One region of the Cobetia sp. cqz5-12 genome, then DNA from elsewhere that is predicted to be linked to it. Evidence: predicted binding sites of a transcription regulator. Region 1 holds the regulator's gene; each other region holds the start of a gene.
What was found. Region 1 encodes LexA, which represses DNA repair genes until DNA is damaged. Its sites were predicted from a motif close to TACTGTNTANNTANACAGTA; they were not measured.
Positions count from the first base shown of each region.

Region 2: ruvC (crossover junction endodeoxyribonuclease RuvC) is a predicted target of LexA. The motif match lies at 3,979-3,998, and genes of this name have one in related genera.
Region 3: recN (DNA repair protein RecN) is a predicted target of LexA. The motif match lies at 3,963-3,982, and genes of this name have one in related genera.

Region 1 is NZ_CP044522.1:983,242-989,730, forward strand. It holds gene topA (type I DNA topoisomerase) at 581-3,223, shown strand; gene F8A90_RS04220 (DUF6586 family protein) at 3,223-3,702, shown strand; gene F8A90_RS04225 (hypothetical protein) at 3,955-4,194, shown strand; gene lexA (transcriptional repressor LexA) at 4,298-4,927, opposite strand; gene F8A90_RS04235 (TetR/AcrR family transcriptional regulator) at 5,471-6,148, shown strand; gene F8A90_RS04240 (L,D-transpeptidase) at 6,148-6,489, shown strand, end outside.
Region 2 is NZ_CP044522.1:2,065,625-2,072,113, reverse strand. It holds gene tolQ (protein TolQ) at 1-557, opposite strand, end outside; gene ybgC (tol-pal system-associated acyl-CoA thioesterase) at 693-1,127, opposite strand; gene ruvB (Holliday junction branch migration DNA helicase RuvB) at 1,124-2,167, opposite strand; gene ruvA (Holliday junction branch migration protein RuvA) at 2,408-3,022, opposite strand; gene ruvC (crossover junction endodeoxyribonuclease RuvC) at 3,335-3,913, opposite strand; gene aspS (aspartate--tRNA ligase) at 4,202-5,989, opposite strand; gene F8A90_RS08740 (FmdB family zinc ribbon protein) at 6,137-6,361, opposite strand.
Region 3 is NZ_CP044522.1:137,602-144,090, reverse strand. It holds gene dnaJ (molecular chaperone DnaJ) at 1-771, opposite strand, end outside; gene dnaK (molecular chaperone DnaK) at 941-2,863, opposite strand; gene grpE (nucleotide exchange factor GrpE) at 3,068-3,691, opposite strand; gene recN (DNA repair protein RecN) at 4,069-5,739, shown strand; gene fur (ferric iron uptake transcriptional regulator) at 5,940-6,362, opposite strand; gene F8A90_RS00635 (outer membrane protein assembly factor BamE) at 6,441-6,489, shown strand, end outside.

The DNA.
Region 1 (6,489 bases):
TTGCGAATACGTTGTCGCGGGTACGCGGACGTGGACTCTCGCTTGAGGGTTTGCCGCGCTACGCCATGCGGGGGCGGCCGGCCATTTCGACGCCTGACAGCCAGGCGTCGCATGCCCTTTGCGTCGGCGTCGGGGTGATCGCCCCATCACGCCAATGTTCGCTGGCTGGCTTTCACAGGCAGCCATTTCACTGCTACCTATATAGTGGCAATAGCCTGCTGAGCGACATTTCCGCTCATCGAGCCGGCGCAGACCGTGTACCGGCCCCGTTGACCGCTGCCATGCGCTGATGACCTATGCTCAAGTCCGGCTCGGAGGCCGGAATGCCACGCCCCCATGCATGACGGCTGTCGATGTCATCTGACGCAAGCCGCACGCTGGCATGGCAGGTGGCATGGCATGTCTCGAGGCTGTCGCAGAGGCGTCATCTTGAGCCGCCTTGACGAGGTGCCAGTCTCAACATTGCTGGTCAGCGCTGAAATGCTGGGGTAGGGTAGGCGCATTTTTCGGCTGGGACAAAACCCAGCGCGACGAGTCATTCGCCGGCGCAATCAGTGCCGGCCAGGAGATGCGAGCAACCATGGGCAAGTCACTGGTGATCGTCGAGTCGCCCGCCAAGGCCAAGACCATCAACAAGTATCTCGGCAACGACTTCGTGGTGAAGTCGAGTGTCGGGCACATCCGCGACCTGCCGACCAGCGGTAGCGGCAAGCAGGCCACCGACCCCAAGGAACGTGCCCGTCAGGCGGCGGAGACCCGCAAGATGTCGCCCGAGGTCAAGGCGGCTCACAAGGCGCAGAAGGCCAAGACCCAGTTGATCCGCCGCATGGGGGTCGACCCGGAGAATGGCTGGGAGGCGCATTACGAGATCCTGCCCGGCAAGGAAAAGGTCGTTTCCGAGCTGACGCGCCTGGCCGAGAAAGCCGACACCATCTATCTCGCGACGGATCTGGACCGCGAAGGTGAGGCGATTGCCTGGCACCTGCGCGAGACCATCGGTGGCGACGATTCGCGTTACAAGCGTGTGGTCTTCAACGAGATCACCAAGAAGGCGATCACGGCGGCCTTCGATGAGCCGGGCGAGCTGAAGATGGATCGCGTGCATGCCCAGCAGGCACGCCGCTATCTGGATCGCGTCGTCGGCTTCATGGTCTCGCCGCTGCTGTGGGCCAAGGTCGCTCGTGGCCTGTCCGCCGGTCGCGTGCAGTCGGTTGCCGTGCGGCTGATCGTCGAACGTGAGCGCGAGATCCGCGCCTTCATCCCCGAAGAGTTCTGGGATGTCCACGCTGAGCTGGCCGCCGCCAGTGGTGAAGCGATCCGTTTCGAGCTGGCGCGTCAGGATGGCAAGGCCTTCCGTCCGACCAGCGAGAAGGAGACGATGGATCGCATCGCGGCGCTGCGCACGGCCAAGCTCGCGATCACCAATCGTGAAGACAAGCCGACGCGCTCCAAGCCGAACGCGCCGTTCATCACCTCGACCCTGCAGCAGGCGGCCAGTGGTCGTCTCGGCTTCTCGGTCAAGAAGACCATGATGATGGCCCAGCGTCTCTACGAGGCGGGTTACATCACCTACATGCGTACCGACTCGACCAATCTGTCGGCGGACGCGGTGGCCACGGCGCGTGACTTCATCAGCGAAGAATACGGCAGCAACTACCTGCCGGAAGCGGCCAACGTCTACTCCAGCAAGGAGGGCGCCCAGGAAGCGCACGAAGCGATTCGTCCTTCCGAAGTGTCGCGCCGCGCCACCGATCTCGCCGGTATGGAGCGTGACGCCGAGCGTCTGTATGAGTTGATCTGGCGTCAGTTCGTGGCCTGTCAGATGCTGCCGGCCGAATACCTGTCCTCCACGCTGACCATCGAAGTGGATGGCTACGAGCTGCGTGCCAAGGGCCGTGTGCTCAAGTTCGACGGCTACACGCGTGTCATGAAGCCGATGGGCAAGAAGGAAGAGGATCAGTCGCTGCCGGATCTTGCCATCGGCGAGAAGCTGGACCTTGTCGAGCTGCAGCCGCTGCAGCACTTCACCAAGCCCACGGCGCGATACACCGAGGCCAGCCTGGTCAAGGAGCTGGAGAAGCGCGGTATCGGCCGTCCGTCCACCTATGCCGCCATCATCTCCACCATCCAGGACCGTGGCTACGTGGCGCTGGAAAACCGTCGCTTCTATGCCGAGAAGCTGGGCGACATCGTCACCGATCGCCTCAGCGAGTCCTTCAAGGACCTGATGGACTTCGGCTTCACGGCGCGCATGGAAGACTATCTCGATGAGGTGGCCAATGGCGGGCGCAACTGGCGCGAGCTGCTGGACACCTTCTACGCCGAGTTCAAGGCCGAGCTGGACCACGCCCAGTCCGAAGAGGGCATGCGTCCGAACCAGCCGGTGCCGACGGACATCGCCTGCCCGACCTGTGGGCGCGAGATGCAGATCCGTACCGCCTCCACCGGGGTCTTCCTGGGTTGTTCCGGCTACAACCTGCCGCCCAAGGAGCGCTGCAAGACCACCATCGATCTGCTGCCGGGCGATGAAGCCGTGGCGGCCGATGCCGGTGAAGATGCCGAGACGGATGCGCTGCGCGCCAAGCGTCGCTGCCCGATCTGCGCCACCGCGATGGACAGCTACCTGATCGATGAGCAGCGCAAGCTGCACGTCTGCGGCAATAGCCCGGACTGTGTCGGTCACGAGGTCGAGGAAGGACAGTTCCGCATCAAGGGTTACGATGGCCCGGTGATCGAGTGCGACAAGTGCGGCTCCGACATGCAGCTCAAGACCGGGCGTTTCGGCAAGTACTTCGGCTGCACCAACGAGAATTGCAAGAACACCCGCAAGCTGCTCAAGTCCGGTGAGGTAGCGCCGCCGAAGATGGACCCGATTCCGATGCCGGAACTTGCCTGCGTCAAGGTCGAGGACCACTACGTACTGCGCGATGGCGCCAGTGGCCTGTTCCTGGCGGCCAGTCAGTTCCCGAAGAATCGCGAGACGCGTCCGCCGCTGGTCAAGGAGCTCAAGGCGCATGCCGACGAGCTGCCGGAGAAGTATCACTTCATTCTTGATGCCCCGGATCAGGACCCGGACGGACGTCCGGCGCAGATTCGCTTCTCGCGCAAGGTCAAGGCTCAATACGTCATGACCGATGAGGAAGGCAAGGCGACCGGTTGGAAGGCGACCTATGACAACGGCCGCTGGGTCGTCGAGGACAAGCGCAAGGGAGCCAAGAGCTGATGAGCCAGCGTGCCCGTACCAATCAGCTGCTGTATCAGGCCGAGTTGCTGCTGGCCCAGTCAGCAGCCTCTGGCGACGATGAGCATGCCGTGGCACGACGCATGGCCGGTGAGGAGGGCGCGCTCGCCCTACTGGAGCTTGCGCTGGCGTCATTGCTGGAAGAGTGTGCCGTGACAGCGCGCTGGCCGCAGGGTGGCTGGCGTGAGCGCCTTTCCACCCCGCCGACGCCCATTGCCGAGGTCGAGCAGCTGCGCAGCCTGCTGGAGCGTCCCGACAGCTGGTTGTCTGAGCTGGTCGCGGATGTGACCCGCCTGCATGAAGAGGACGGTGCCGCTCGCCGCGAGGAATCGCGCTCGCGTGGTGATGGCCTGATCATCGCGGCAGCTTCGAACGCCTCGCTGGCCGAGCGGCTCAGCGCTGCCATCACGGCATTCAAGGCGCTGCTGCCGCAGCTGCGCGAGTCGAGTGTCGAGTGGTAGGTTCAGGCGTTGATCTGGTGCTGCACGCTGGTGATGACTGGCGGATGGCAATCGGGTGACGTTTCGCCTTCACGGGTGCTAGACTGATCGCATTGTGGCAAGCCCTGCATTCTCCGGTACGACCATGGCTCTGGCTGTGGTCGTACTTTTTTCTGCGTCGCTGATGGCAGCGCGGTGCCGGGCTTGCCAGCCGTCGCGCTGACGATTACAACGACGCCGGTATCTCGCGAGATGCCGTGCAGGAGGAATGACGTGTCCGATCCCGCCGTACTTGAAATTGTGCAAATGGAAGATGGTGAAGTGATTCTGCGCGCCGCGGAAAGCGAAGGTGAGCCGCTGCTCAGCATTCGCATTTCGGACGAGGCCGCTGATCTGCTGCGTGACAATCGTTTCGAGGTCGCGCGTGAGATGATCGACCACGCCATCACCCGGACTCGCCTCTGGGATGGCGAAGAAGACGAGGACGAGCAGTCAGAAGGCATCGTGCACTGATTCATCGCTCATGCTTCGCGCACAAAAAAACCCGCCTCGAGGCGGGTTTTTTTGTGCGATGCGTGCGGCTTTTCTGCTGGGCAAAGCGCTGCTGGTCAAGGCCTCAGTGCAGGCCACCATCGCGGATGACGCCCACCCCGAGACCCTCGATCTCCAGACTGTCCGTGCGCAGGTCGACCTTGATCGGCGAGAAGTCCTCGTTTTCGGCTTCCAGCCATACGTAGTGCCCGTCACGGCGGAAGCGCTTGACGGTGACTTCATCCCCCAGGCGGGCCACCACGATCTGGCCGTCACGCACGCTGGTGGTGCGGTGTACGGCCAGCAGGTCGCCTTCCAGAATCCCCACATCCTTCATCGACACGCCGCGCACACGCAGCAGGTAGTCGGCAGCCGGCGAGAAGTAGTCACTCGGCAGCGGACAGTGGCGGTCGATATGCTCGCTGGCAAGAATCGGGCTGCCGGCAGCCACTTCCCCGATCACCGGCAGGCCATCGTTGGCGCTGTCGTCGACGTCAGCCAGCGACGGCACGCGAATGCCGCGTGAGGTGCCCGGCACCATCTCGATGGCGCCCTTGCGCTTGAGGGCGCGCAGATGCTCCTCGGCGGCATTCGGCGAGCGGAAGCCCAGCGCCTGGGCGATTTCGGCCCGCGTCGGCGGGTAGCCAGAGGACTTGATGGTCTTGATGATGAAGTCGAAGACATCCTGCTGGCGCGGAGTAAGCGGCTGGGTCATGGCATTGCCTTTGGCCTGGGCGGCATCTTGAGCTGACGGCACGGGGTGTGCATCCATACAACTGTCATTGTATCCAGTCATGGCGGTCATGCAAGGCATCGTGGCTTGCGTGGTGGCCTCAAAGGGCAGGTAGTCGTCGAGAGATCGCTGTCTGGTGACCTTGCTTGCCCGATGTCAAAGGCTCTGCTGATGAGGTCAGGCGGGCTGTCTGGGAGGGACGGATATTGCGAGTCCTTGGATCGCCACGGTCAGCGTTCAGCGAATATCAGTCTTGGCTAAACCTCTGGCGTTTGAAACGCGAGAGAATTGTCAGTCATGGCATGGCGCGCTAGAATCAAAGTGTTTCAAACGAATGTTCGTCGATGGCGGTGGCCGGTCGAGGCATGATCAAACATGCCGTGCTCGAGCGGGCCGTGTTCGAACATGCCTTGATCGTACGCGGCCTTGCCGTGAACCAGCACCACCTCATGAGAGAGTCGCCGTGCGGGGCTTGCGCCGTGACCTACGACTCCAGTCCTTTTCTACCTGACAAGGGTTCCGCCCATGGCCCAGACCGATACCGTTACCCGCATCCTCGATACTGCCGAGGTGCTGTTCGCCGAGCGCGGCTTCGCCGAGACCTCACTGCGCAACATCACCAGCAAGGCCAAGGTCAATCTGGCGGCGGTGAACTACCACTTCGGCTCCAAGAAATCGCTGATCCAGGCGGTCTTCGCGCGCTATCTCGATCCGTTCAGTGAGCGTTTCCACGCGGCACTCGACAGCGTCGAGCAGCAATACGCCGGGCGTCAGGTGCCGCTGGAGGTCCTGCTGGAGGTGATGGCGCGCACCGTGCTGGAGGTGCCGGCCGAGCGCAACAGCCTGCGTACCTTCATGCGCCTGCTTGGGCTGGCCTATACCCAGGGGCAGGGCCACATGCGGCGCTATATCCGCGAGCATTACGGCACGGTCTTCAGCCGCTTCGCCGAGCTTCTGAAGCTGGCGACGCCTGATCTGCCGGACAACGAGCGCTTCTGGCGCCTGCACTTCATGCTCGGCAGCGTGATCTTCACCTTCTCGGGCCTGGATGCACTGCGCGATATCGAGGAGGCCGAATACGGCCATCACACCACGGTGCGTGAGCTGATTCAGCACATGCGGCCGGTGGTGGTCGCGGCGATGGCAGCGCCGTTGCCGGCCTCGCTCGGGGATGGTGAGGCGGTCACCCAGGCGGCCAGCTGATGGCCTGCTGGGTCGCGGTGGATCTCTCACGCCAGAGCCTCGAGATACGCAATGACGCGCCGAGTGGCAGTCGTGATGCGCCGCCCCCCGCGGCCGGCCCTGACGCGCTGGTGCACGCCTGCGCGATCTCCAGCGGCCTCAACGGTATCGGCGAGCTCGACGGCAGCGGTTGCACGCCAACCGGCTGGCATGTGATTCGTGCCGCCATCGGGGCGGGCAATCCGCGTGGCGCCGTCTATCGCGGACGGCGCTTCACGGGTGAGGTGTTCACGCCTGAGCTTGCCTTAGAGCATCCTGAGCGTGACTGGATCCTGACGCGCATTCTGTGGCTCAGCGGCCGC
Region 2 (6,489 bases), 1.1 Mb from region 1:
ATGACGGCCGGGATAGCCGCAAACAGGCCCATTGCGGTCGCGACCAGTGCCTCGGCAATCCAGGGAGCAACGGTGGTCAGAGTTGCCTGTTGAGCCGTGCCCAGCGCCTGGAAGGAGCCCATGATGCCCCACACGGTGCCGAACAGACCGACATAGGGGCTGACGGAGCTGACCGTGGCCAGAAACGGCAGGTGAACGTTCAGACGCTCTTCTTCACGTGACAACGTGACGCGCATGCTGCGCTGCACACCATCCATCACTGCATCGGCATTGCTGGACTTTGGCTTGAGGCGACTGTACTCGCGGAAACCGGCACGAAAGACGCCAGACGCGCCCGGCGTGGATTCTTCATCTGTCGGCAACTCACGATAGAGGTGATTGAGGTCGACCCCGGACCAGAAACGCTTTTCAAAGGCCGCGTAGGCCTGCTTGGCACGGGACAATGCCATCCCGCGCTGAAAGATCACCACCCAGGATGCAATGGAAGCTGCCAGCAACAGCAACATGACTGCCTGAACGACCAGACTGGCGTTCACGAACAGCGAAATGATCGACATCGAATCTTCCACGGAAATCCCTCTTTACTTGGTTCAGTCTGTGCCACCGTCAATCAGTGACACGATAAATAATCTGTTCATCAACCTGACGTCTCAGCGCCTGGCTGACCGCGGCCTCATCTGCGCCTCGTGATCTCAGACCTCAAGTGCCGCAAGCAATTCCCCGGGCCAGCGTCTGGGACGCAAGGTCGTGGCATCGACACAGGCAATCACGACTTCGGCTTCGCTCAAGATCTGCTCACCGCGCAGCGCCTTCTGGGTGAACGTCAAGCGTGCACCGCGCAATGCGCCTGCCGTTGCCGTCACGGTCAGCAGGTCATCCAGATACGCCGGACGAAGATAACGATTTGTTACACTGTGTACTACCAACTGAATGCCTTTTTCAAGCAAGGCTTGCTGCGTGAAGCCCTTCGCCCGCAACCATTCACTGCGGGCGCGCTCCATGAAGCGCAGATAATTCACGTAGTAGACAATGCCACCGGCATCAGTATCCTCGATATAGACGCGCACAGTGTGGTGAAAACATGCAGCTTCACCCTTCAACGTATTTCCTGCGTCTTCAGATGTCATGACGCGTCATTTCCTTCCTGTCCCAGGCGCGCCTGCTCTTCACGTGGCGTGATCCCGAAGTGCAGATAGGCCGAGCGTGTGACCAGACGCCCACGCGCCGTGCGCATCATGAAGCCCTGCTGGATCAGGTAGGGCTCCAGCACATCCTCGATGGTATCGCGCTCTTCCCCGATGGCCGTCGCCAGTGAATCGACCCCGACTGGCCCGCCATCGAACTTCTCGATCATCGCCAACAGCAGTCGACGGTCCATGTGATCCAGGCCGTGGCTGTCGACATTGAGCATGTTGAGCGCCTTGTCGGCCACTTCCAGGGTCAAGCGACCATCCGAGCGCACTTCGGCGAAGTCACGCACCCGGCGCAGCAGGCGATTGGCGATACGTGGCGTGCCGCGGGAACGACGCGCAATCTCCAGCGCCCCTTCCATCTCGACTTCCATGCCGGAAAGCCTGGCACTGCGCGCCACGATGTCGGTGAGTGACTCGATATCGTAGAACTCGAGGCGCTGGACGATACCGAAGCGATCGCGCAGTGGCGCCGTCAGCAGCCCCGCGCGCGTCGTCGCGCCCACCAGGGTGAATCGTGGCAGTTCAAGCTTGATCGAGCGGGCCGCGGGCCCTTCACCGATCATGATGTCGAGCTGGTAATCTTCCATCGCCGGGTAGAGCACTTCCTCGACGGCCGGTGACAGGCGGTGAATCTCGTCGATGAACAGTACATCGCCTTCCTGCAGGTTGGTCAGCATCGCTGCCAGATCCCCTGCCCGCTCCAGCACCGGCCCTGAAGTCGACTTGATATCGACACTCATCTCGCTGGCGATGATATGCGCCAGTGTCGTCTTGCCGAGACCAGGTGGGCCGAAGACCAGGGTGTGATCCAGACTATCGCCTCGTCCTCGCGCGGCACTGATGAAGATCTCCATCTGCTCGCGGACGATAGGCTGTCCGATGTAATCACTCAGCGTGCGTGGCCGGTTGGCACGATCGATCCGCTCTTCCGGATCATGCGTCGCCGCGGAGATCAGTCGGTCCGACTCCATCATGATGCTTGCTCAACTCCTGATGACGCAGATCACGTACATGACGCGGGTCATGGGCCATGAACGTGCGTCAGTGGCAGGTGGCAAGGTTTGTCGGGGCTGTGCAACGATCTAGCGCATCTGCGTTCAAGCGCGCACTTTCTACCCCAGTAACCTGCCAACCCCTAGTCAATAAATCCAATCACGATGCGCCGTTTCCTTGGCGGAAACTATAGGGCGCATGTTTGCTGCCCTGGCGGGGCGTCAGCTGGCCATCTTGCGCGCCAGAGCCGCCTTGATGAGCGCTTCCGTGGAGGCGCCGGTCTCGAGACCGGAGAGCATCTTGGCTGCCTCGACAGGCTTGTAGCCCAGTGACACCAGCGCGGCTTCGGCATCCGCCAGAGGATGCGTGACCGGCGGCTGTGGCTGGGAGGCACGCGCCATTTCATCAAGACCATCATCCGCCGGCAGCGTCCAATGCTTGAGACGATCGCGCATCTCAATGATCAGACGATCCGCCGTCTTCTTGCCGACACCCGGCAGACGTGTCAGCGCCCGGCTATCTTCATCGTGAACACAGCGAATGAAATCTGACTGCTCCATTCCCGACAGAATCGCCAGCGCCAGACGCGGGCCGACACCGGAAATCTTGATCAATTCACGGAACAGACGACGCTCGGGCTCCTTGCCGAAGCCGTAGAGCAACTGCGCGTCTTCGCGCACCACCAGATGGGTGTAAAGCTGGCAATGTTCGCCCACTGCCGGCAAGCCCAACAGGGTGTTCATCGAAGCTTCCAGCTCATAACCGACACCCTGTACATCAAGCACCAGCTGCGGCGGTTGTTTTTCCAGCAATGTCCCGGTCAGACGTCCAATCATGTTGCGGCTGTCCTTGCTCGGCAGAGAACGTGTTCGGTGGAATCCTGCTGCTCGCAGGCCCGATCCTCTGCACGGATTGTTACAATGCGGGCAAGCCTACCAAAGATGAAGCGTAGGCGGCATGTCCCAGTGTCACGACGAATTTGTCGCATCTTTCTGACAGTCATACCTTGAGGAATGACACGAAGCCTGATGCCACGCGGCTTGGCACATCACGCAATCGGCTGCTGCCAGACTCGGCAGACACTCTACAAGTGACTGAAAAATCGCTATTAATTGAGCACAATACCGCATTTGTCGCTCAGCGGCATGTCAGGCGTCGGGCTCGAAGTCTCGCCAACTGCTGCTGCGCCGCACGCGGGTTCCCTTGCGTCGACTGGTATTCCCCAATCCCAAGGCTTCCAGCTGGTCATTGCCGGGCGTAAGGCGTCGACGCGCGAAACAATGCGTCAAGGCGATGGCCAGCGCATCGGCGGCATCGGCTTGTGGCGTGGCGGAAAGCTTGAGCGTATGCGTGACCATATGCTGCACCTGAGACTTCTCCGCAGCGCCGGTGCCGGTCACGGCCTGCTTGATCTGTCGCGGCCCATATTCGAATACCGGCAAGCCGTGATTGGCCGCACACACGATAGCAGCCCCGCGCGCCTGGCCCAGCTTGAGCGCAGAATCCGCGTTCTTGGACATGAAGACCTGCTCGATGGCGAATTCCGCAGGGCGATGCATGGCGATCACCTCGCTGATACCGGCATAGATCTGTGCCAGACGCTGATCCAGGCTGACCTGTGACATGCGAATGCAGCCACTGTCCACATAGCGAGGCTGAGCCGCAGAGACATCCAACACCCCATACCCGGTCAGACGTGAACCCGGGTCGATGCCAAGAATGATCATGCTGCCGCCTCGTCTTTCACACCTTCGGTCTTCGGTCTTCGCTGTCATCATCGCGCCATCGCTTTTACTGTGTATATAACCAGCCACCATGCCACAAAAAAGGCGGTGCGACACTGTCAACGCCTGACGTGAACGTCAGCAAACAGTCTCGCACCGCCTTGTCGGGCTTGCTTGCCCCCCTTGCCTATCAGGTCACAGGGGCAAACCTCCCACGGCGGGACAGCCCTTGCCTGATCGAATCAGTCCAGACGGCCCCACCAGTCACTTCCTCGGTCATGCGCCGCTGAATCAGGCCTGACCGCTTTCGTCCTCGACCTTGACCTTCTGACGCAGACGGATGTTCAGCTCCTTGAGCTGCTCACCGCTGACCACGCCCGGGGCGTCGGTCATCATGCAGCCGGCGCTCTGGGTTTTCGGGAAGGCAATCACTTCACGAATGGTCTTGGCGCCGGTCATCAGCATCACCAGACGGTCGAGACCGAAGGCCAGACCACCATGGGGCGGCGCGCCGAACTTCAGGGCGTCGAGCAGGAAGCCGAACTTCTCTTCCGCTTCTTCTTCACCGATGCCCAGCACTTCGAACACGGTACGCTGCATGGCCTGATCGTGAATACGGATGGAGCCGCCACCCAGCTCGGTGCCGTTGATGACCATGTCGTAGGCGCGAGACAGTGCCGCTTCCGGGTTGGCCTTGAGCTCTTCCGGCGTGCAGGACGGTGCGGTGAACGGGTGGTGAAGCGCGCTCAGGCGGCCATTGGCATCGGCTTCGAACATCGGGAAGTCGACGACCCACAGCGGTGCCCACTCGCGAGTGTAGAGGTTGAGGTCTTCGCCCAGCTTGACGCGCAGCGCACCGATGGCCTCGGCCACGATGTTGGCCTTGTCAGCGCCGAAGAACACGATGTCGCCATCGACGGCGCCACAGCGGTCCAGCACTTCATCCACGACGTCTTCCATGAACTTGACGATCGGCGACTGCAGCCCCTCGATGCCCTTGGCACGTTCGTTGACCTTGATCCATGCCAGGCCCTTGGCACCGTAGATGCCGACGAACTTGGTGTAGGCGTCGATTTCCTTGCGAGACAGGCTGGCACCGCCCGGAACACGGAGTGCGGCGACACGGCCCTTGTCGTCCTTGGCCGGACCGGAGAAGACCTTGAAGTCCACGCCGCTCATCAGGTCATCGACATCGACCAGTTCCAGCGGGATGCGCAGGTCCGGCTTGTCGGAACCGAAGCGGCTGATGGCCTCGGAATACGGCATGGTCGGGAAGTCACCCAGCTCGACATCGAGCACTTCCTTGTAGAGGCCACGGATCATGGTCTCGGTCATGCCCATGATGTCCTGCTCGTCGACGAAGCTGGCTTCGAGGTCGATCTGGGTGAACTCCGGCTGACGGTCGGCGCGCAGATCTTCATCACGGAAGCATTTGGCGATCTGGTAGTAACGATCGACACCAGCGACCATCAGCAGCTGCTTGAACAGCTGCGGGGACTGCGGCAGCGCGAAGAAGCTGCCGGCGTAGGTACGGCTCGGCACCAGATAGTCACGTGCGCCTTCCGGCGTGGCACGTGTCAGGATCGGGGTTTCGATGTCGAGGAAGCCCAGGGCTTCGAGCTGGGCGCGCACGCTGTGAGTGATGCGCGAGCGCAGACGCAGCTTCTCGATCATGTCGGGACGACGCAGGTCGACATAACGATACTTGAGGCGCACTTCCTCACCGACCTTGTTGTGGTCGTCGAGCTGGAACGGCGGCGTCTGTGCGGTGTTGAGCACTTCGACGTCCTTGGCCAGCACTTCGATCATGCCTGTCGGCATGTTCGGGTTCTGGGTGCCTTCCGGGCGCAGACGGATGCGGCCCTTGATACGCAGCACGAACTCGCTGCGCGCCTTGTCGGCAGTGGCGAAGGCATCGACGGTGTCCGGATCGACGACGATCTGGGCAATGCCATCACGGTCGCGCATGTCGAGGAAGATGACGCCACCGTGGTCGCGACGGCGGTGCACCCACCCGCACAGAGTGACATCCTGATCGATCAGGGTCTCGTTCAGTTTGCCGCAATAGTGGCTGCGCATGTTGATTCCTTGTTGCTCAAATTCATGATCGACGCGCTGATGCGCATCTGTCTCAGAGGGCCTGCCGTTGGCGATGAGGGTCAAGGGTACCCGTTGGGCGCCCTTGACCCTCATCACGCTGATGCCTGACGCACTATCCCAGCTGCATCAGGCGGTGCTGTCGCTACCACCGGCCAGATTCTTCTTGCTGCCGGACTTGAAATCCGTCTCGTACCAGCCACTGCCTGCCAGACGGAAGCCGGAGGCGGAGACCAGCTTCTCGAGCTGGTCCGTCTTGCATTCCGGGCACTCCGTCAGCGGCGCAGCGCTGATCTTCTGCAACTTGTCCATCCGATGGCCACAGGCCTTGCAGTGGTATTCATAGATCGGCATGGTCTTCTTTCCTGACAATACTGGTCACGGGGCTGTCTGAGCACCGTGAACCATGACAATGTTATGCCTTGCGGCGCGTCTTGCGTTCAGCGCACCTGCAGCCCCAACATGAGAGCTTTCGCAAGCAC
Region 3 (6,489 bases), 850 kb from region 1:
GTTGACCTGCACATACAGATCACCTGACGGCCCGCCGTTGACACCGCCCTCGCCTTCGCCGTTCAGACGGATACGATCGCCGGTGTCGACGCCCGGCGGAATCTTGACCGAGAGGGTCTTGGATTCCTGGACGCGGCCTTCGCCGTGACACTTGCGACACGGCACGCTGATCTTCTCGCCACGACCGTGGCAGGTCGGACACGCCTGCTCGACCGCGAAGAAGCCCTGCTGCATGCGCACCTTGCCCATGCCATTGCAGGTCGGGCAGGTTTCCTTGCTGGAACCCGGCTCGGCACCATCGCCATCGCAGTGGCCACAGGCGGCCAGACGCGGCACGCGGATATCGACCGTGGTACCGGCAACCGCCGATTCCAGATCGAGATCCAGGTTGTAACGCAGGTCGCTGCCGCGCTGCGGAGCGTTCGGGTTGCGACGACCACCGCCGCCACCGAAGATGTCACCGAAGACATCGCCGAACACATCGCCGAAGCCGCCGGCACCACCACCGCCAAAGCCGCCGCCACCGAAGCCACCGCCGCCCTGACCATCGACACCGGCATGACCGAACTGGTCATAGGCGGCGCGCTTGTCAGCATCGGACAGCACTTCGTAGGCTTCAGAGACTTCACGGAACTTCTCGGCCGAAGTTTCATCATCCGGGTTACGGTCCGGGTGATGCTTCTGGGCCAGGCGTCGGTACGCCTTCTTGATGTCCTTGGTGTCGGCGCCACGCTCGACACCAAGCACTTCGTAATAATCACGCTTGGACATGGATCAGGTCCGCCTGGATTGCTGGCAGCCTGAGGCTGCCGGTCTGTTCTGGAATGCCGGTTGTCACCGGTGGCTTGCGGCCAGCGCAAGGCGCCACCGATGCAAACGACAACGCGGGACACCTTCACAAGGCTCCCGCGCTGTCATCAGACGTCGTTCAAGAAATCCCTCAGGACTTCTTGTCGTCGTTGACTTCCTCGTACTCGGCGTCAACCACGTCGTCGTCCTGCTTCTTGCCAGCCTGACCTTCGGCAGCCTGCTCACCCTGGGCGCCCTGCTCGGCGTAGAGCTTCTGCGCCAGGTTGCCGGACGCTTCGGTCAGTGCATCCAGCTTGGCCTGGATCGCATCCTTGTCGTCGCCTTTCAGGGCTTCTTCCAGCTCGGAGATCGCCGTCTCGATGGCTTCCTTCTCGCTGGCTTCGGCCTTGTCACCGGCTTCGGTCAGGGTCTTCTTGGTCGCGTGAATCATGCCGTCGGCCTGATTGCGCAGCTGGACCATTTCCTCGAACTTCTTGTCTTCGTCGGCGTTGGCTTCCGCGTCACGCACCATCTGTTCGATCTCTTCGTCGGACAGGCCGCCGGAAGACTTGATGACGATGGACTGTTCCTTGCCGGTCGCCTTGTCCTTGGCGGACACGTTCAGGATACCGTTGGCATCCAGGTCGAAGGCGACTTCGATCTGCGGCACGCCGCGCGGTGCCGGCGGAATGTCGGCCAGGTCGAAGCGACCCAGAGACTTGTTCTGCGCGGCCTGCTTGCGCTCACCCTGCAGGACGTGGATGGTCACCGCGCCCTGGTTGTCGTCAGCGGTGGAGAACACCTGAGACTTCTTGGTCGGGATGGTGGTGTTCTTCTCGATCAGCGGCGTCAGCACGCCACCCATGGTCTCGATACCAAGGGTCAGCGGCGTCACGTCCAGCAGCAGCACGTCCTTGACGTCGCCACCCAGCACGCCGCCCTGGATACCAGCACCGACAGCGACCGCTTCATCCGGGTTGACGTCCTTGCGCGCTTCCTTGCCGAAGAACTCGGCCACCTTGGACTGCACCAGCGGCATACGGGTCTGACCACCGACCAGGATGACGTCGTCGATCTCGGAGGCGGACAGGCCAGCGTCGGACAGTGCGGTCTGGCACGGCTTCAGAGAGCGTGCGACCAGGTCGTCGACCAGAGACTCGAGCTTGGAACGGGTCACCTTGACGTTCAGGTGCTTCGGACCGGTATTGTCAGCCGTGATGTACGGCAGGTTCACGTCGGTCTGCTGCGCGCTGGACAGCTCGATCTTGGCCTTCTCGGCGGCTTCCTTCAGACGCTGCATGGCGAGGTTGTCGCCGGACAGATCGATACCGCTGTCTGCCTTGAACTGGTCAACCAGGTAGTTGATCAGGTGCATGTCGAAATCTTCACCACCCAGGAAGGTGTCGCCGTTGGTGGCGAGCACTTCGAACTGGGTCTCACCGTCGACGTCGGCGACTTCGATGATGGAGATATCGAAGGTACCGCCGCCCAGGTCGTAGACCGCGATGGTCTTGTCGCCACGAGACTTGTCCATGCCGTAGGCGAGGGCTGCGGCAGTCGGCTCGTTGATGATGCGCTTGACGTCGAGACCCGCGATGCGGCCGGCGTCCTTGGTCGCCTGACGCTGGGAGTCGTTGAAGTAGGCCGGCACGGTGATGACGGCTTCGGTGACTTCTTCACCGAGGTAGTCTTCCGCAGTCTTCTTCATCTTCTTGAGGATTTCCGCACTGATCTGCGGCGGTGCCATCTTCTTGTCTTTCACCTGCACCCAGGCGTCGCCGTTGTCGGCTTCGACAATCTTGTACGGCACCATCTTGATGTCTTTCTGAACCACATCATCCTTGAACTTGCGACCGATCAGGCGCTTGACCGCGAAGAGAGTGTTCTCCGGGTTGGTCACTGCCTGACGCTTGGCCGACTGGCCGACCAGAATCTCGTTGTCGTCGGTGTAAGCGATGATGGACGGTGTGGTGCGACCGCCTTCAGCGTTTTCGATGACCTTGGTTTTCTCGCCGTCGAGCACTGCCACACAGGAGTTGGTAGTCCCCAAGTCAATACCGATGATGCGTCCCATAATCGTATACCTCGAATCTGTTGCTAGCCTGAAAGATAAGTCTGGATATCGGCACCTTGTGTCGGTGCCTGAACTTGTTTCTCTAGATGGGGTCGCGTGTCAGGGTTTCAAGACCCGGCCGGGCAAATTTTCCCGGGCCGGATCGCCCTGAGCCCCCCACAGGGCGCGATCCAACGCCGATCGGGCGTCGAGAGCGCGCAGGCCTCAGGAGGCCTTGCTGACTGCCACCATCGCCGGACGCACCAGGCGGCCATTGAGGGTGTAACCCTTCTGCATCACGTCGATGACGCTGTTCGGCTCCGCGTCCGGGGACGGCACCATGGCGACAGCCTGATGGTATTCCGGATCGAAGGGCTCGCCGTGCGGATCCAGCTGCTCGACGCCTGACTTGTTCAGGGCATCCAACTGCATTTTCAAGGTCATCTCGATGCCTTCGACGTGGGTCTTGGCCGCTTCGTCATCGGACATGGATTCCAGCGCCTTCTCGAGGGAATCCACCACCGGCAGCATTTCCTTGACGAACTTCTCCAGCGCGAACTTGCGCGCCTTCTCGGCGTCCTGCTCGGCACGACGGCGCGCGTTCTGCGCATCGGCAGCCGCACGCAGCGCCTGGTCCTTGGCTTCCTTGACGGCCTGCTCAAGCTCTTCGACCTGAGCGGCCAGCATCTCGGCCTCCGGGTTGTCCACCAGAGTGCCTTCGGCGCCGGTATCGTCGGCATCCAGTACGTTGTCGATCACTTCACCTTCCGGCGTTTCCGGCTGCGGCTCGGCATCGCGAGCGGCACGCTGAAGCTCTTCATCCATCGGGGTCTGCGGGTCCTGAGCCATGCTGATCTCCTGCGGGCCGACGTCTGTGCGCCATTGCCCTGATTCGTGGCCTGCTGAGTCTGTCGCGAAGCATCACGCGCACTGGGCTGACAGACAGGCCATGAGTTGCCTTGAGAGGCAGCAAGGCCAGGCCATTGCTGCCGACTGAAAGTGTCAGTGCCTCTATATGGGGACAGCACATCGCTTCTCAAGCCTTGCCGCGGGCTTTTCTCACCACTGAGTCCGGCATGGATTGAAGGCCACCCGAACGTGCTGTATAAAAAGCCATGTTCACTGTATAAACATACTGTATGGCGACACCGTAGCCCGCCCATCGAGTCCGGGTCCGCTGATGTTCTCCCAGCACGGCGTACGTCAAAGCCCCCTCGGAGGTAGTCATGCTGCTGCAACTCGCCATCCAAGATTTTGCCATCGTCGAAACGCTGGAACTCGATTTCCGCCGTGGCATGACCGCCATCACCGGCGAGACCGGTGCCGGCAAGTCCATCCTGCTCGGCGCCCTTGGCCTGTGCCTGGGCGAGCGCGCCGATGCCGGCAGCGTACGGCATGGCGCCGACCGCGCCGACCTCATCGCGCGTTTCGATATCAGTGACCTTGGCGACGCCCGTCAGTGGCTGGATGAGCGCGAACTGGGCAGCGATGACTGCCTGCTGCGTCGTGTCATCACTGCCAGCGGCCGCTCCAAGGCCTGGATCAACGGCACGCCCTGTACCATCGCCGACCTGCGCGAGCTGGGCGAGCACCTGATCGACATCCACTCCCAGCACGCCCACCACTCCCTGCTCAAGGAAGAGACGCATCTGCGTCAGCTCGACGAATATGCGGGCCTGGAGACTCAGGCTGCCCAGTTGCGCGAGGACTTCCGCCACTGGCAGGAGGCGCACCGGCGCCTCAAGCGCATGAGCAATGATGGCGATGAGGTGCGTGCACGTCGCCAGCTGCTGCGCTACCAGGTCGAGGAGCTCGATGAACTGGCGCTGTGCGAAGGGGAACTGGAAGCCCTGGAGCAGGAGCAGGAAACGCTGGCCAATGCCGAGCAGATTCTGGCCGAGGCGCAGTCCGCCGCCGAGTGCTGTGATCACGATGAAGAAGGTGCGTTGTCACGCCTCAATCAGGCCCTGGCCCGCCTGGCGCATCTGCCGGGCAACGAGCACGGCTCACTGGCCAGTGCGCTGGGCATGCTCGAGGAAGCGCGCATCCAGATAGAAGAAGCGGCGCGTGAGCTGCACCGCTTCGTGGAAGTCACCGAACTCGACCCCGAGCGCCTCGCCTTCGTCGATGAGCGCCTGAGCCGCATTCATCAGATCGCGCGCAAGCATCATGTGATGCCGGACGAGCTGCATGGCCTTCATCAGCGCCTGAGCGAAGAACTCGACGGCCTGGGTGGCGATGAGGAAGCCATTGAAGCCTTGCGCGAAGAAGTGGCTCAGCGTCGTGAGGCCTGGAAGGGGCTGGCGAGTGAAGTGAGCGCCAGACGCGCCACCGCCGCCCCGCAGCTGGCCAGCGACATCCAGGACCAGCTGGCCTTCCTTGGCATGGGCAAGGCCACCTTCGAGGTCGCCATCGAGGCGCGGGAGCGCCCGCAGCCGGAAGGCATGGAGCGTATCCACTTCCGCATCAGCGCCAACCCGGGCCAGCCGCCACGTGCGCTGGCCAAGGTCGCCTCCGGCGGTGAGCTGTCGCGTGTGTCGCTCGCCATCCAGGTCGTGGCCGCCAGCCGCTCGACCATCCCCAGCCTGGTCTTCGATGAAGTCGATGTCGGCATCTCCGGCGCCACCGCCGAGATCGTCGGCCAGCTGCTGCGTCGATTGGGCGACAAGGGCCAGGTGCTGACCGTCACGCACCTGCCGCAGGTCGCCGCACAGGCGCATCAGCACCTGCATATAGAGAAGCAGGCCGAGAAGGACACGACCCGCACCCATATGGCACTGCTGGATGAAAGCGGCCGCGTGCGCGAGCTGGCACGCATGCTGGGCGGCATCCACCTCTCCGAGCAGACCCTCGCCCATGCCCGCGAGATGCTCGGCGCTGCCGACAGCCGCCACTGAGCGCTGTCGTCAAAGTCGCCGTTCATGCACTGCCAGCGACGTCCATTCGTCCAATGATGCTCCTCAACAAGACGAACGCCAGAGTCATGGATCGAGAAAACATGAACGCCAGATACACGAACGGCCGCCCTCAGGGGCGGCCGTTCGTGTATCTGGCCGGAGAAGGCTCGCCGGCCACGTCATCCCTGACGCAACCCGCGTCAGCTATCGCTCTTGTCACCCTTGGGGCGCACGTAGAGCACTAGCGCATGTTCGACCAGCTCATAGCCGTGCTCCTCGACGATCTCGCGCTGACGGCGCTCGATCTCGGGATCACAGAACTCTATGATCTCGCCGCTGTCCAGACATACCATGTGGTCATGGTGTTCTTCCTGGGACAGTTCGAAGACGGCGTGACCGCCATCGAAGTTGTGACGCATCACCAGTCCCGCTGTTTCAAACTGGGTGAGCACACGATAAACCGTCGCCAGACCGACATCTTCGCCAGCCTCAAGCAACGCCTTGTACACGTCCTCGGCACTCAGGTGTCGATCCGTCGATTTCTCGAGGATCTGCAGGATCTTGACTCGCGGTAGGGTTACCTTGAGTCCCGCCTTGCGCAGTTCATGGTTCTGATCGGCCATGCTGGGGTACTCTTCGCAGTCGCTTGATGTATCAGGTATGATCGGCCAAGGCAAAACGATAGGGAATCTTCAGGGCAAATGCAAAACTTGATCAAAACAGTCGCCTTTTGCAGCGCCCTGTCGCTGC